Regions from separate parts of the Aliivibrio wodanis genome, predicted to be linked through region 1. Evidence: predicted binding sites of a transcription regulator. Region 1 holds the regulator's gene; each other region holds the start of a gene.

Evidence for each region. The regulator PurR, encoded in region 1, represses purine synthesis genes. The targets are predictions, from matches to a motif close to TNANGNAAACGTTTNCNTNA.
Region 2: ACU5DF_RS12895 (NupC/NupG family nucleoside CNT transporter) is a predicted target of PurR. The motif match lies at 4,387-4,406, and genes of this name have one in related genera.
Region 3: mltF (membrane-bound lytic murein transglycosylase MltF) is a predicted target of PurR. The motif match lies at 1,850-1,869, and genes of this name have one in related genera.

Annotation. Positions count from the first base shown of each region.
Region 1 is NZ_JBREXA010000002.1:457,064-463,144, forward strand. It holds gene ACU5DF_RS09995 (VP0952 family biofilm-associated protein) at 1-421, shown strand, start outside; gene ACU5DF_RS10000 (sensor domain-containing diguanylate cyclase) at 442-2,187, opposite strand; gene ACU5DF_RS10005 (TfoX/Sxy family DNA transformation protein) at 2,510-3,097, opposite strand; cyclic di-GMP riboswitch class I at 3,223-3,309, opposite strand; gene purR (HTH-type transcriptional repressor PurR) at 3,465-4,478, opposite strand; gene torD (molecular chaperone TorD) at 4,771-5,418, opposite strand; gene torR (two-component system response regulator TorR) at 5,655-6,081, shown strand, end outside.
Region 2 is NZ_JBREXA010000002.1:1,093,827-1,099,907, forward strand. It holds gene ACU5DF_RS12885 (phosphoethanolamine transferase) at 1-1,086, shown strand, start outside; gene ACU5DF_RS12890 (LTA synthase family protein) at 1,098-3,032, shown strand; gene ACU5DF_RS12895 (NupC/NupG family nucleoside CNT transporter) at 3,142-4,347, opposite strand; gene ACU5DF_RS12900 (LysR family transcriptional regulator) at 4,632-5,570, opposite strand; gene ACU5DF_RS12905 (methyl-accepting chemotaxis protein) at 5,857-6,081, shown strand, end outside.
Region 3 is NZ_JBREXA010000002.1:1,605,224-1,611,304, forward strand. It holds partial or broken gene purL (phosphoribosylformylglycinamidine synthase) at 1-1,684, opposite strand, end outside; gene mltF (membrane-bound lytic murein transglycosylase MltF) at 2,048-3,541, shown strand; gene ACU5DF_RS15335 (hypothetical protein) at 3,660-3,818, shown strand; gene tadA (tRNA adenosine(34) deaminase TadA) at 3,903-4,424, opposite strand; gene ACU5DF_RS15345 (LysR substrate-binding domain-containing protein) at 4,425-5,297, opposite strand; gene ACU5DF_RS15350 (S-(hydroxymethyl)glutathione dehydrogenase/class III alcohol dehydrogenase) at 5,484-6,081, shown strand, end outside.

The DNA of each region.
Region 1 (6,081 bases):
TGGAATAATGGCTTTACAATATGAAGAAAAATTAGATGGTAGTGCGTATTTAACTTTACTTCAAATTGTAAGTGTTGGTTTAGTGTGGATTGCAGCAAGAAGCTGGAAACCTGTGAATAGCAACGCTTGGTGGCCATTAGTGTTAGTTATCCCTTTATGGATAGGTGGCTTACAACACGCAGCGCTTGTTGCATTATCAATAACAGGATTAATTGTTTGCTTACAAAGTATTGCTCGTTCAAAATACCGTGATTGGTTGTCTATGATGTCGTGGTTATTACCGGTTATAGCTTTTAGTACGTTGGTCATCTCCCCAAAATTTGAAGTGCCAACTGCTATTATGGTGTCCTGGCTAATGATTCTGCTGATAGGTTGGGTAACTGACTTTATGATGCAGCTAGATGATGAGCCTATTGATTAGGCTCACCATTTGTTTATTTTCTATGAATTGATAGAAACGACACTGGCTTTTTCGTGTTCTTTCTTATCGATTGCTGTGGGTAAGGTAGCGTTTACTTCAATCGCTTCTTCAATCTGAGTTTCTGCATTATCCTGATTATGAATAAGATCATCATAATGGCAGGCTTGATCTCGACCGCGTCCCTTTGCTTCATATAAAGCAATATCAGCAAGTTTAGTTAAATCATCAGATTGAAGACCATTTTTAGGATAAGTAGCAATACCAATAGAGACGCCTAGTTTACCTAATGATAGATCTTTAATCGCAAGATGAAGGTCGCGAACGGACTCACATAATTTAGTTGCAACAGTAAGCGCTTCTTCAGCTCCTGTATTAGGCAAGATGATAGCTAACTCTTCACCACCAAGACGACAGATTGTATCTTCACCACGCATAGTATTGAGTAATAACGTTCCAATTGTTTTCAATACGTAATCACCAGCATCATGACCGTAGTTATCATTGAAGCGTTTAAAGTGATCAAGATCGAGCATAAGAATAGACATTTCTTGTTTGTGTCTATGCGCACGCATCAGTTCTTGGTTAATCGTTTCTTCGTAGTAACGGCGATTATACAGACCCGTTAAAGGATCACTGATGGCTTGTTCTCTTAGCTTCTCTTGTAGGTTCAAGTTAGCAAGGGCAAGGCCTAAATGTTCAGCAACGGTAAAAGCAAGCTTTTGGATATTTTCATCTAGCTCTTCTTGCTCACCAAGATAAATATGCATCATACCAATGGTATTACCATGGGCCGTTAATGGAATACAAAGTGTTTGGTCGATCCCTGTGGCTGCCATATGAGAGCAGGGTAGAGTCGTGTATTTATCATTAGCGAGATGAAATTTACCTTTACGTAACGCCCAACACTCTTCTGGAGCGTAAGTTTTGCTACCTGGCCATACTCCGCCCCAATCCAACTTAACAAGCAGTTGGTTACGAGATGAACGCATTAACGAAATAACGCCATTTACGTTACCAAGAATTCGAGGAAGGATATCTTCGACTACCATTTGAGCTTCATTAATGGAATTACAGGCAGCCAGCATAGTCGCAAGGCGGTGCAGTAATTCAATCTCTTGAGTACGCTGCTCAATACGCTCTTCTTGTTGATCTTGCTCATTCTGTACTTGCTGAGTAATAAGCTTATTACTTAATAATGATGAGCCAACAACAAGTGAAATATTAATGCCCATTAAAATCATTAGGATATTCATTAGCTCTTCTACCATTGCGTCTATACGCGTTAATGGTGTAGCTACCCTAATAATGTAAGTTTGACCTTGATAATCTAATGACTTTGCGGAATACAATAAATTTTTAAAGCGAGAAGTACTAAATCGAGTTGTGCTGCCATAACTCAGATTCTTAGCATCAACGACTTCTTTTCTGTTTAAGTGATTTTCCAGTTGTAATACGGCTTCTAAAGAGATATCACTATCTGCAATCGGCGTACCATCAGCTTTGATAATTGTGATGTGATCTTCTTTGGCTAGCTCTAGTTTAGTTTTGATATAAACGTCTAGTGCTTTTAAATCAGAAAAAGAAACTTGATCATCACTTATGTCCTTTATGACGCGTGAGATCTCTTCAGATAAACCGCCTTCAACCTTATTTTCAAGCCAATCTGACAGTGTTGAATTAAATACAAACAAGCCGAGAGTCATGGTGAAAATCATGGATATGATAGGTAAATAAAGCCATTTTTTGCTGATGGTATTTTTTTTCATTTGTCTTACCTATTGAGTCCAGTACCATCAAATGGACTGCCATTCTATATATAAGCTTTAAGAATATATTAAATTAATGTAAATTCCCAGAGAGTTTAAAGAATTAATAAGTATGATAGGCTAATTAATATAAATGAGGAATTAACATTGGTAAAATGATGATGAGTTAAGGAGTTTATATGGCTCTAGGTGGTATTCAGCGTAAGTGAATCTTAGCTAAATTATAGAAATGGTAGGCTGGTTTTGTCTCGCAGGTCAAATGTTGTACGATTATTTAGAGTAATCATACAACATAAAACCAGAGAGTTGTTGCTTTGTGATCTTACAGTTGCTTTCGTAATTCCTGTCTTGTTTCAGCAGAAACAACAGACCAATGAGTGCCTTTTATTGCGCCTTCTAGAGACCATAAAAGTTCAGCACTAACAGAGTTAGAATGGGTTTGCTGAATGGCTTTATAAGCATTTACAGAACCAATATTACGTAGCTCTTCAACAGTAGTAATGCCTGCTTTCTTAAGCATTCGTTCTGTAGCTAGTCGCAGGTTAGGCAGATCTTTAATACGTGTTGGGGCTGCAGTTTTCTGTTTTTCTTTGTCTTTTTTTGCAACGTCAAAAGCAACAACTGCTTGAATTAATATTAAATCAGGTTCTTTCCAAGACTCTGGTGAAATGGCAAAGTATTTGGTAACAACGGGAAAGCCTCGTTTTTTATAAACATAAGGTTCTAACCCTTGCTCTTTAAATAAGTTAATCGTCTCTTCACTACCTCTTAAATGAAGTTTATCTTGCACAACAAGGGCAAACATAGTGTCATCAATAAAGACACCAAAACCGCCAAACATTGAACGAGATGTGACTTTCCCAAGAGAGGAAAGAAGACGAAGTGAATCTTTTAGTATTGGTTTATCCATTGCAATAATTCTCGGTTAGTTAAGTCTATGTCACTAAACAACTGAGCCCGAGGAAATACTAGCAAGTTTAAAGCCCAACATTGTTATATTTAGGTAAAATAACAACATCGAGTGGAATACTTACCATCGGCAACCCCGCTACCATATATATATAAATACGTAGGCCGGAAGCTTTGCGTCCTATGCTTTCACATAGTTTGCCCTGTTTGTGACATCATTGATGATATAGCAATCAACAAAGGGAGTGACTGCAAAAACTCAATAATGTGATATTGGTTCATAAAAACAAGGGTCATTTCTGTTAACTCAGTTCAGGTTTTCAATAAAACCTGAACTTATGACTTGATTTTTATAGAACTCTAGTTTGTTATTTGGTTCTATTATGAACACTATTACGAGAAACAACGGCTGGTTGCATTTCAAAAATACGGCGTTCATGATGTTTATCTTTTATACGCTCGAGTAAAATTTCAACTGCCGTTTTTCCAACTCTTCGTTTTGGTTGGTGGATAGTTGTTAAAGGAGGTGAAAAGTAAGCCGATAATTCAATATTGTCATAGCCAATTACAGAAATATCTTCTGGAACTTTTAACCCTGATTGTTGAATCTTACTGATGGCGGCTAACGCCATAATATCATTAAAACAAAATAGAGCAGTAGGGCGATCTTTTGCTTCGGTTGCTAATACTTTCTCAACTGCTTTTGCTGCTGAAGAGCATTCAAAATCACCTTCTAAAATCCATTCAGGATTAGAATCTAAATTTGCTTCGGAAAGTGCTCGGTGAAAACCATGAACACGTTCTTTACAAGTCAACTTATCTAATTGTCCTGTGATACAAGCAATGTTAGTGTGACCATTTTCTATTAAGTGTTTTGTTGCAAGGTATCCACCTTCTTCAGAGTTATCTATGATTTTATCTGTATGAGGGCTATCAGGTCCCCAATCCATAACAACCATTGGTAATTCGGTATTTTTTTCAAGCAAGGCTAAAAGTTGTTCATTTAGGTCTGAACACATAACCAACAACCCATCAACACGTTTTTCAGAAAGCATACGAAGGTAGTGTTTTTGTTTGTCTAGATCACCTTCAGTATTACACATGAATAAAGTGTAACCTTGTTTATAACAATAGTTTTCAACACCATGCATAACTTCGGCAAAAAAGGGATTGAAAGATTGAGTTACTAACATGCCAATAGTACGAGTAGTATTACATTTTAAACTGCGAGCAACAGCACTTGGTGCATAATTTAACTCTTCAACGGCTTCCCATACACGTTTTTGTGTTGCTTCTGCAACAAAGCGTGTTTTGTTAATTACGTGAGAGACGGTTGTTGTCGACACTGTTGCTAATTTTGCGACGTCTTTAATTGTAGCCATATAAGAGCCTTAAATAGTGATTAAGGGGCTATTTATGTTCCAGCAAATTGTTTTGCTCTATAGAGAACTGATGGAAGATAAATAGGCCCTAAATATCATATGATTAATGATATGGTATAAATAAAAAAACCGCTTTAAAATGCGGTTTTCATTTTATGTTCAAATTTTATCGTTTGCGTTCACATTTTATATGTAAAGCATAGTGCAAACAATTATTGATTTCATAAATTTTATTTGTAACCTGATTTACATCACGTAGTTATTTATTTATGTCATCAATAAAGGCTGTTTTTTACTCACCAGTAAGAAATAGCATGTCTAATTGTAAAAATGTCACAAGAAAATGGGTAACTGCAGCATAGAAACCAAACTCATCACGCTCTTTACAGATTTGGCTGAATCGTGGTGTCCAAGATAATAATTGCTCATTAATAAAATTTTGTTGAGCTGTCATATAAAGCTCAAAGTCTTCCTCTGATGACTGTTGGTTTGTCATCACAATTAGATTACCTAGAAAATCAAGTTCTATTGCAATATGATCAGCAGGCTCATTAAATTCTGCTTTTTGTGCAATATTATACTTTGTAAGTAGCTCACGCATATCTTGCGCTGGTTTAGCATTAAGCAGACCTGATTTATCAAGGTATAGTGAAGCATAAGGCAAAGCACTACTTTTATCTGAACCTAAAAAGGCTTCACAGAAATCAGCTGATAACTCAAGTTGAGCGCCTTCACGAGTTTGTAATTGATTTAATTTATCAATTAAAGTATTTACAGAAGCGGTAAGTTCTGGTGTTTCTGCTAAATTTGATAAAAACGTACGGATTTCAAAGCTGTTATATTGTTCTATTTGTTCTTCTGTTAACTCACTTGCTAATAAGCTAGATAGCCACCAGTAAATTTCGGCACGTTGTTCATTAAATGCAGTTAGATCGTTCATGTATATTTTGCTCCAAGAAATTTATGTGAGAATTGTACTGGATAAGTATGAAAAGGAATAGCACCTATCATTAACAGGGTGTATAAAGATATTTGTAAAGGTTACAACTCAATTTTTGTTTGATAATTGTTTTGAATCAAATAATTTACAGAAATATCAATTGAGAATTGGCATTATTACAAAATATGAATAGAATAAGAAAAGAACCATCCAATATAACCATAAAAGAGAATATTATGAGCTATCACATTTTAGTTGTTGAAGACGAAGTGGTAACTCGCTCTAAACTTGTAGGCTACTTTGAAGCCGAGGGATATCAAGTGAGCGAGGCTGAAACAGGGGCAGAAATGCGAACTATTTTGGCTGAACAAAAAGTTGATTTAATTATGCTTGATATAAACCTACCAGGAGAGGATGGTTTATTGTTGGCACGTGAACTACGTAGCCAATCTAATATTGGTATTATTCTTGTTACAGGACGAACTGATAGTATTGATCGTATTGTAGGGCTTGAAATGGGTGCTGATGATTACGTCACAAAACCAGTAGAGCTACGTGAGTTATTAGTTCGAGTTAAGAATTTATTTTGGCGTATGTCATTAGCGAATGAACCAGTAGAATTAGATGAATCTAATGTCGTTCGCTTTGGTGAGTGGACTTTCG
Region 2 (6,081 bases), 640 kb from region 1:
TTAAAAAGGATGATAATCCCTAACCAGTTTATATCCAGTACTGTTGGCTACATTAAAAAAGCCTATTTTTCAGAGCCTATTCCGTATAAGCAAATAGCCCTAGATGCCAAGCAAATAACAAAGCTACAGGATAAAAACAACACAAAGCCGACATTAATTGTTTTTGTGGTTGGAGAAACAGCACGCTCACAAAACTATCAGGCAAACGGCTACCCTCGCCCAACTAATCAATATACTCAAGACCTTGATATGGTGTCTTTTCAAGATGTTGATGCCTGTGGTACAGCAACGGCTGTCTCTGTCCCTTGTATGTTCTCTGCGTTAACCCATCACACCTTTGATCGCAATAAAGCAGATAACCAAGATAACCTCTTAGATATTCTACAACGTGCAAACATATCTCTATTGTGGAAAGAAAATGATGGTGGTGATAAAGACGTAGCCAAAAGAATCAACAAGATGTCGGTTGATCGCTCAAGAAAGGATGCTGTGTGTAATGGAAGTACCTGTTATGACATCGCTCTTTTAGAGAATTTCGAACAAAATGTTGACGACCTAACGGGTAATAGAATGATTGCTATGCACTTAATTGGTAGTCATGGACCAACTTATTACCAACGCTACCCACAAGATAAAGCGACTTTTCAACCTGATTGCCCACGTGCCGATATTGAAAATTGCTCAATAGAAGAGATCGTTAATACTTACGATAACACCATCCTCTATACAGATTACGTCATCAGCCAAACTGTAGCTAAGTTGAAATCATTACAAGATAGATACAATACAGCCCTGATTTATGTTTCTGATCACGGTGAATCTCTTGGTGAAAATGGCATTTTCTTACATGGTTTACCCTATAGCCTCGCTCCTGAGTATCAGACAAAAGTACCTCTTATGGTGTGGATGTCTCCAAGCTTTAAAGAAAGTAAAAATGTGAATTACGACTGTTTACAACGCCGCTCACAGCTACGTAACAGTTATTCCCATGACAATATTTTCCATTCAGTTCTCGGCATCATGGATATTGAAACAAAAGAATATAACAAGACATTAGATCTGTTTAGTTTATGCCGAACATCATAGAGAAAAATTACATGAAAAAAATACACTTTGGGCCATTGCAGCCCATCATTACCTTTGCTCTCATCGCCTTTAGTATTCTAACTATTTCACGCTTAGGTCTTACTATTTGGCTTTCTGATCGCGTATCAAACGTTAACGGTTGGAGTGACGTTCTATTACAAGGAGCGAGGATAGATATTGCTACATTATGCTGGTTATTTATTTTGCCTTCATTACTTGCTTCGTTAATACCAATGCGCGGTATTATTGGCAAGATTTGGCGACTAATCTTACGTATTTGGTTAGTTCTTGGTTTGTGGATCATTGTCTACATGGAGTTGGCAACACCTTCCTTTATTATGGAATATGATTTACGACCAAATCGCCTTTTTGTTGAGTACCTTATTTACCCAAAAGAAGTTTTTGGCATGCTATGGTCTGGCTATAAACTTGAACTTTTCATTGGATTTATTGGCTCTACGCTAACTTTATTCTTTGGTTGGATGTTAAGTGGGAAAGTCACTCAACGTCACATACCAATGAAGATTTACCTACGTCCTCTTCTGGCAATTGCAGTATTACTCATTGGTGTTTTAGGCGCTCGTTCATCTCTTGGTCATCGTCCTATTAATCCAGCGATGGTCGCTTTTTCAAGTGACCCATTAATTAATGACTTAGTATTAAACTCTTCTTATTCACTATTGTTTGCTGTTAATAATATGAAATCAGAACGCAGTGCAGACAAATTCTATGGCAAGATGAATAGCGATAAGGTGATCGAGTTGGTAAAAAGATCATCAGCAAAATCAAATTCTTTTGTTGATGGTAAATTACCAACGTTAAACCAAAATATTGCGACTTATCAAGGTAAAAAGAAAAATCTAGTTATCTTGTTACAAGAGAGTTTAGGTGCTCGATTTGTTGGTGAAATGGGTGGTTTACCACTAACACCAAACCTAGATAAATTACTAAAAGAGGGTTGGCGTTTTAACCAAATGTACGCAACAGGTACACGCTCTGTTCGTGGTATTGAGGCGATGATTACTGGTTTTCCACCGACACCATCACGCGCCGTTGTTAAGTTAAGCAAAAGCCAAACTGGATTTTTCACTATTGCTGATTTACTTAAAAATGAAGGGTACCACACACAGTTCATCTATGGTGGTGAATCTCATTTTGATAACATGAAAAGCTTTTTCTTTGGAAATGGATTTGAAGAGATCGTAGAAGAAAAAGATTATATAAATCCTGAATTTAAAGGTTCATGGGGAGTAAGTGATGAGGATTTATACAATAAAGCCCATGATGAATTTACTCAACTGAATAAACAAGATAAACCTTTTTTCAGTTTGGTATTTACTTCAAGTAATCACAGTCCCTTCGAATATCCAGAAGGAAAAATTGAGCCCTATGATACAGAGTTTAAAACTCGTAATAATGCCGTAAAATATTCAGATTATGCTTTGGGGACTTTCTTTGATAAAGCCAAAAAATCAGAGTATTGGGACGATACCATATTTATTATTATTGCAGATCATGATGCTAGAGTGTATGGATCTCAGTTAGTACCTGTCGCTCACTTCCATATTCCTGCACTTATTTTAGGAAAAGGTATCGAGCCAAAAATTGATGAGCGATTAGCTAACAACATTGATATACCGCCCACTCTTCTTTCTCTAATAGGTGTTGATGCATTAACACCTATGATTGGACGAGATCTAACTAAACCTCTGGCAAAAGAAGATGAACGCGCAATGATGCAATTTGATAAGAACTTTGGTTATTTAACCAGAGATAACTTTGTTGTTTTCTCTCCAGGAGAAAAAGTAACCAGTTATAAATATGACTTTTCAGATAAGACATTAACCCCTAGTGAGGTCGATAAATACTCTCTAGATAGAGCAAAAGCAAATGCCTTGATTGGATCGATGGCTTATAAAAATAATTGGTATAGCTCTAAATATTAGATTAGCGCCATTTATCATAGAGCTGTTCTTACATACTAGAAATAAAAAAGGTTGCGATTTATTATCGCAACCTTTTTATTGTCTCATTGTCTTGAAATCTGTTCTTAATCTATAGTGATAAAATTACCCCAGCTATCGCCGCACTCATCAAGTTTGCTAATACACCAGCAGTAATCGCCCTGAACCCCATTTTAGCTATGAATGGACGACGCTCAGGAACAAGACTTCCCAAACCACCAATCAAAATAGCCATCGTTGAAATATTGGCAAAACCACACAATGCGAAAGTCACTATTGCAACTGAATGCGGACTTAATTGATCTTTCACTTCCATCAATTGAATAAAGGCAACAAATTCATTCACAACAATCTTATTACCAATTAATGAACCAGCAAGAACAGCTTCGTTCCACGGTACACCTAACAAGAAAGCCACTGGGGCAAATAAATAACCAAGGATCAATTCAAAGCTCAAATTAAAACCAAATAAATCACCTACATGACCAAGCAAGCCGTTTAATAGTGCGATCACACTCACGAACGCCAATAAAGTTGTCCCGACTGCTACTGCAATACGTAAACCAGACATTGCACCATCAGCTAATGCTTCAAATACATTAGTTGCGTGATCGATTTCTACTGAAGTAATCTCATCGTCATTGTTCTCTTCGTCACCCGGTGGCACCATCATTTTTGCCATTAATAAGCCGGCAGGTGCTGACATGAATGCCGCTGAAATAAGAAAATTAAGATCTACGCCCAGTGAGGCATAACCAACCATAGTACCACCAGCAACTGACGCTAAACCACAAGTCATTACTGCAAAAAATTGCGAATCACTCATGTGCTTTAAATACGGTTTAACTACAAGTGGAGCTTCAACCATACTTACAAATATATTTGCTGTAGCTGCAAGTGATTCCGCACGGCCAGTGCCCAATAAACGTTGTAACCCACCACCGATAAAGTTGATCACTTTAGGCATTATACCAAGGTGATAAAGTGCTGAAATTAATGCTGAGAAGAAAATAATGATCCCAAGAACATTAATCGCAAACACAAAACCTACTTTACCAGTCGCTAACCCACCAAACAGAAATGCGATACCTTGTTGACCGTAATCAATGATGCCTGAAACACCTGCGGTTACTGAGTTTAAGACCTCTTTACCAGCAGGGACATAAAGTACCAACAGAGCAAATAAAACTTGTAAACCAAACGCCAAAGAGACAGTTCTTAAAGGGATATTACGGCGATCAGTCGAACAAAGATAAGCAAATAGTAAAATGGATAAAATACCAACGAGCGATGTCATGATAGAAACCTGTGCTATCGAAAATGAATCCGCATTCTAATGCGCAAAGGTTTGCGTGCAAGTCGGGTTTGCTAACACCCTGTTAATGGTGACTTAGATCACACTCCGTAGGTGTTTTTAAGTTATTGATTTATAAAATAACTTGAAGTCTAAAAGTAAAGATTATTGCCATATGGAAAAGATATTTTTTTCAAGGCAAATAATTAACATAACACCTTGATTAAAAAGGAATCATTATCTAGGTGATAATTTAACCAATAATGTATTGTGCTCATCATTTCTAATTACAGCTTTACCCATTTCATCAGAGCTTTATCCCAATATGGTTGTGGACCAATATGCTGACGTAAGAAATCAATAACAGCGCTTATCTTTCTTGGTAAATGCTTACGGCTTGGATATACCGCATAAATTGGCATTTTTTGACTTGCTTTCCAATCGGGTAATAGCTGAATTAATTTACCATCATTAAACTCATTAGTTAGCAAATAACTGGCTAGATAAGCCACGCCCCACCCTGAAATAGCAGCATCCCTTACCGCTTCTGCTAAATCAACACGATAATTTCCAGACACCTTAATACATAATGCTTCGTTGTCTTTAGTAAAATCCCAATTGCTGTAATCGCGATGACAACTTTGATAAGTCAAACAATTATGCTCTATTAAATCTTCAGGATGGTGAGGAACGGTTTTATCAATTAAATAACTAGGGGCTGCTGCAAGTATAAAGTGTGAATCAGCTAATCTCTGTGCTACATACCCTTCTGGTAAATCTTCAAAATTAGTAACCCATAAATCTAAACCATCTTTTAACATATCAGCACGATGATCAAACAATCTAACTTCCACTTGAAGATCAGGGTATTGATGACGTAATTTATCTATTGCTGGAATAATATGCATAGTACCGAAAGATTGGGATAAACCTAAGCGTAAAACCCCTGCGACTTCATCTCGCTCATCATCCATAATGGCACTGGCTTCAATCATCGCACTGTGCATCTTTTCGCAATACAAATAAAATTGTTGTCCTGCATCGGTAAGCGTTAATGATCGTGTCGTTCTTTGCACTAACTTAACGTTAAGATCGGCCTCTAATATCCCAAGCTGCTTGCTTACATGAGAAGTTGACACTCCCATTTGTTTTGCGGCAGACGTAAAACTCCCCGCTTTTGCTAGAGTGTAAAATATCACCATTTGACTGGCACGTTCATGCATCATTGTTCCTTTAACACTAAGGATAATTAGGGCGCAGATAATACCATTAGTAAAGAAATTTACCGAAAAATATCCTAATTCCAAAAATTATCACAGTAAAAAGCCAACCTCTTAACAATATAGAAACTGTAAACACCTTCATCACATTAATAAAATGCAACATAAAGTGACTCAAATCACTAAATTTAAGTAACAATATTATCATTTCACAGCAAAGTGAGGCACAGCACATTAAAATATATTTGATTAAGCCAGAATCACGCAAATATTATTTTATTGCGGGGGATTTATGAAGGAAGTGCAGTTTAGAACGATTGATCGACTATTTATAAAAATGTCAATTAATGACAAGATGTGGGTGGTTTTCATTTTATTTTTGATCACAATAACATCGACAGCGGGCGCTCGTTATTTCGACAGCATTGAACAAATTGAAACTCAGTCTATTACTACTGTCGAATACAAACTTCAAGGTATATTAACTAATCCGGATGTTAATACACTCCCATCATCT
Region 3 (6,081 bases), 1.1 Mb from region 1:
TAAATCTTTATCCGCAACCGCCATTACATAACGTTCTTGAGATTCATTACACCAAATTTCAAGTGGGCTCATGCCCGGCTCATCATTTGGAACATCACGTAAGTTAAAGATACCGCCACGTTCACCATCATCAACAAGCTCAGGTAATGCGTTTGAAATACCGCCGGCACCTACATCATGGATAAATGCAATTGGGTTTGCATCACCAAGCTGCCAACAACGGTCGATAACTTCCTGACAACGACGCTCCATTTCTGGGTTTTCACGTTGTACTGAAGCAAAAATCAAGATCTTCAGAAGAAGAACCAGAATCCATTGAAGATGCCGCACCACCACCAAGACCGATGTTCATTGCTGGACCACCAAGTACGATTAAGCTTGCGCCAACTGGGATCTCTTTTTTCTGAACATGATCATCACGAATATTACCTAAACCACCAGCAAGCATAATTGGCTTGTGGTAACCACGTACTTCTTCACCATTGTGTGAATTTACTTTTTCTTCGTATGTACGGAAATAACCTAATAGGTTTGGGCGACCAAATTCATTGTTAAATGCTGCGCCACCTAGAGGGCCTTCAAGCATAATATCAAGCGCGGTTACGATACGACTTGGCTTACCAAAATCAGTTTCCCACGGTTGCACAAAATTAGGGATTTTAAGGTTAGATACTGAGAAGGCAACCAAGCCTGCTTTTGGTTTACCACCGATGCCAGTTGCGCCTTCATCACGGATTTCACCGCCAGAACCTGTTGACGCACCCGGCCAAGGAGAGATAGCGGTTGGGTGGTTATGCGTTTCTACTTTCATCAAGATGTGTGTTTTTTCTTGATGGTAGTTATATTGACGAGTTTCTGGATCAGGGAAGAAACGACCAACAGTAGAACCTGTCATTACTGCGGCGTTATCTTTATAAGCAGATAAAACGTTTTCAGGAGTTACTTCGAAGGTGTTTTTAATCATTTTGAATAATGATTTATCTTGTTTAACTCCATCGATAGTCCAATCTGCATTAAAGATTTTATGACGACAGTGTTCAGAGTTCGCTTGTGCAAACATCATTAATTCGATATCAGTTGGATTTCGACCTAATTTTTCAGTAAAACTTTCTAGTAGGTAGTCAATCTCATCTTCAGCCAGTGCAAGACCTAGGGTAACGTTTGCGTTTTCTAGCGCTTTACGACCACCGACAAGTAGATCAACTTCTGCATACGGTGCTGGTTCAGCAACGGTAAATAATGCAGCAGCTGAATCAAAATCAGTAAAGACAACTTCCATCATGCGATCATGAAGAATTGCTTTTAGTTCAACTAATTGAAGTTCAGACAGTGTTTCAGAGGTTTCTATATAATAAGCAATACCGCGCTCTAAACGTGCAATTTTAGCTAAACCACAATTATGAGCGATATCAGTTGATTTTGAAGACCAAGGAGAGATGGTACCTGGACGAGGAGCAGAAAGAAGCAATAAACCCTCAGGCTTATGTTCTTCAATTGTTGGACCGTAAGTCAGTAATTTTTCTAACTTCGCAACCTCAGACGCATCAAGGTCTGCCGTTACATCAGCAAAATGGGTAAATTCAGCATAAATACCAGTGACAGGTAAATTTAGCTCGCAACAAAGCTCAAGTAGCTTGTTAACACGAAATTCAGATAAAGCAGGTGAACCACGCAAAATTCTCATGTACTTAGGTCTCTTTGGCAATGAATTAAAGGTAATATTGGAATAGTTTCATGACTTTATAAGTAATTAACTCAATTAATCACCTATATTACATAGCAACTATGCCGATGTTACCTCTGCTATTGCGAGCGCATTATAAAGGATTTTGTTATGTGAAGTAACAGCAAAAGCAACCGTTTGCGTATTTTTTTAAAAAAAAGGGAAAATCCTCTTCTAATTTGACATTTTTGGGCAAAAAAACATCAAAGATAAAAATAAACTGTCCCAAACTCTAATTATTGTTGTAATTTGTTACCGCCCTTTTGCCTCTTTTTACCCCATTTGATATAACTACGCTTCAAATAATAAAAAGAGCATTCCGACTTGAGCCACATTCAATATCACCGTCTTTTACAATCTTGTTTAGTTATTTCTACATTGATGTTTGCCTTAACTGGTTGCCAAGTAGAATCTGAACCTAAAACTAAATTAGAGCAAATCAGAGAACGTGGCACATTACGAGTCAGTACATTAAACAATCAACTTTCTTATTATATTGGTTCAGATGGTCCAACTGGACTCGATTATGATTTAGCCAAAGCGTTTGCTGAAAAATTAGAAGTTAAATTAGAGATAACGCCTGCCTATACTTATTCAGGATTATTTCCAGCCCTGTCTCGCAATGAGGTTGACCTTATTGCTGCAAATATGACAATAACCCCTGAGCGACTTTCCCAATTTAATCCTGGCCCTGTCTATTACTACGTTAGCCAACAAATAGTATATAAAAAAGGAAGCTGGCGCCCTCGCAATATCAAAAATCTCACTGAACTTGATGAAAATGTAACTATCGTTAAAGATTCAAGTTTTGAAGGTACACTCACTAAACTAAAAGAGAAACACCCTAAACTTGAGTGGCATACCGAAGCCGATACAGACGTTAGTGAGTTATTGAAAAAAGTAGCAAATGGAGAAGTTCACTACACGCTAGCTGACTCTGTTGAATTATCACTCACGCAACGTATTCACCCTGAACTAGCAGTTGCTTTTGAGTTAACCGAAGATCAACCTGTCGCGTGGTTCTTACAAAAAACAGAAGATGATAGCTTACAAGCGTTATTAATTGAGTTTTTTGGTGAACTAAAAGAAAGTGGCCAGTTAGCGCTTTTAGAAGAGAAATATTTTGGCCATGTTGAATCGTTTGATTATGTCGATACTCGTGCTTTTATTCGAGCTCTAGAAAGTAAACTACCAAAGTGGGAACCTCTATTTAAAAAATACGCAGGAGATTTTGATTGGCGTTTTCTAGCAGCACTCTCTTATCAAGAGTCTCACTGGAACCCATTAGCAAAATCTCCTACTGGAGTACGGGGCATGATGATGCTAACGCTTCCTACAGCTCAATCTGTTGGTGTAAAAAATCGTCTCAGTCCAGAACAAAGCATCCGTGGTGGTGCTGAATATTTACGCCGAATTGTAAAACGAGTGCCAGATTCAATCACCGAGCATGAAAAAATTTGGTTTGCTCTAGCCTCTTATAACATTGGTTTTGGCCATATGATGGACGCCCGCCGTTTAACTAAACGTTTAGGGGGTGATCCGGACTCATGGACAGATGTAAAAGATAACCTTCCCCTACTACGTCAGCAACGTTATTACAAATACCTTCGCTATGGTTTTGCTCGTGGTGATGAGGCTCAAGGATACGTAGAAAATATTCGTCGTTATTACCAAAGTATTATTGGCTATGAGCAAGAGCAAGCCAATAAACTTAAGCTAGAAGATACAACTATTGAGGACTTACAGGTTATTGATGTCCCTTTATCGTCTGCTACTTCTACCACTAGCAATGCAGGTTCAGAGACCACCATTAAGTAGGTTCATATAATCGTAACAATGAGCCCATATTCTAGATGAATTCGCTCATCGTATTATTCGAAATAAGGCTAAATATCTTAGCCTTATTTTTTATTTATTAAACCAAAAGGGGGAGTTTATGCTCTCTAATAGAAGAAAAATTAAAGCACAAACGTCTTTAAAAGGAAGTACTCAACGCCGACGTAAGTTATTAAATAATCATAAGAAAGTACTTCATCGCCAACGTCTTTATTCACTATCACTGTTTGATGAAGGCGAAGCATTCTCTTGTCGTTAATATCTCCTCCCCTAATTTTTATTAACACGCATTAAAAAAGGCAAATTGACGTTCAATTTGCCTTTTTCATTTAAGATAAATTACCTATTTATTCTTCAACTCTTCTGTTCTTTGCTGTTTTCGCTCTTCTTTTTTCTCTTTACGTCTGCGTTTAAAAAAAGCTTGTAGCTGTGCTCTACACTCTTCTTCCATCACTCCAGATTCACACTCTACAAAATGAAATGCGGTGGCTGAGGTAAATAAATTAATTACACTGCCTGACGCCCCAGTCTTCATGTCAGAAGCACCAAAAATAACTTTTTTAATTCTACTATGGACAATAGCACCGGCACACATAGGGCAAGGTTCAAGAGTAACGTATAAGGTAGCATCAATAAGTCGGTAGTTTTCTACCTTCTGCCCTGCTTGCTTAATTGCCATCATCTCAGCATGAGCCGTTGCATCATGAGAACCAATAGAACGGTTCCACCCTTCTCCGATAATTTCACCATCTAAGACAATCACAGCACCAACTGGAACTTCACCTTCTTCTTCAGCAATCGCAGCCAGTTCCATTGCTCGTTGCATATAGAAGTTCGCATCTTTATTTTCTTTTTCAACACTCATTTATTCAGCTAACTCTTGTGCTAGAAACTCAACGAGTAAACGTACCTTAGTGGAAAGGTGGCGGTTATTTGGATATACCGCCCAAATCCCTTCTTTGGGTTCACGATAAGGTACTAGTATCTCTACAAGCTCACCTTTATCCATCGACTCTTGAACATAAAAATCAGGCAGTTGAACAATACCTAAACCCTTTAATGCCGCATTCGTTAAAGCAGCACCGCTATTACAGTGAACGGACCCTTTCACTCTTACGCTTTTCTCTTTTTTATTTTCGATAAAGCGCCAAATAGGTAAGCTACCAACCAAGCAATTGTGTTGCGACAGTTCAGATAAGGTATGAGGCTCACCATGTTTTTCAATATAACTAGGAGAGGCGCATACTCGAACTTGTCTGCTTGATAAACGCTTTGCCATCATGGTTGAATCGGTTAATCGACCCAATCGAATAGCGAGGTCAAAATCTTGTTCAACGAGATCTAACGTTTGGTTTGATAAAATTAATTCAAGTTCAAGCTGTGGATACATCAGCATAAACTCACTGAGTAATGGCGCGATTAACTGCTCACCATAAGTCACTGACGAAGTGATCTTTAAACGACCTTGAGGTGTCGCATTTAGTTCAGTGATAGCTCTATCTGCTTGCTTTAACCCTTCAACCAAATGACGGCAGTGTTGGTAATAAGTTTGACCCGCTTCAGTTACCGATACCTTTCTGGTTGTTCTAATCAATAATTTTATTGAAAGACGATCTTCTAATGCCGCAACTTTACGGCTAATTTGAGCTACTGATGTATCAAGAGTTCGAGCTGCTCCTGTAAAGCTTTGCGCTTCAGTAACAGCAACAAATTCAGTTACTCCTTCCCAATCAATCACAGATTATTCCCCACAATTATTATTACATATCCGTAAAAATTATTTACTATTCTACCGTATTATCAATTGATGAGAAATATTTATAATGGCACCCAACAAGACGACGAGCACAGAAACATAGTGCAAACTTAAAATTAAATAGTTTATTAATGTCGTCAATTAAATTATTCCAATAAGGAAAATCCAATGGCTCTTGATATTAAACCTGGTCAAACATCAATTAAATCTAAAGCAATGGTAGCTTGGGCTGCTGGCGAACCTCTTAAAATGGAAGAAGTAGATGTACAACTTCCTAAAGCGGGCGAAGTTTTAGTTCGTATCGTTGCAACTGGTGTTTGTCACACTGATTTATTCACTCTATCTGGTGATGATCCAGAAGGTATCTTCCCATCTATCTTAGGTCACGAAGGTGGCGGTATTGTTGAGATGATTGGTGAAGGCGTAACAAGCGTTGAAGTTGGCGACCATGTTATCCCTCTTTACACTGCTGAATGTGGTGAGTGTAAATTCTGTAAATCTGGCAAAACTAACCTTTGCCAAGCCGTTCGTGAAACTCAAGGTCAAGGTCTTATGCCTGATGGAACAAGTCGTTTCTCTATTAATGGCGAAACTATCTTCCATTACATGGGCTGCTCTACGTTCTCTGAATTCACAGTGCTTCCTGAAATCTCTTTAGCAAAAGTATCTAAAGAAGCACCACTTGAAGAAGTTTGTCTTCTAGGTTGTGGCGTAACAACAGGTATGGGCGCAGTACTTAACACGGCTAAAGTTGAAAAAGGCGACA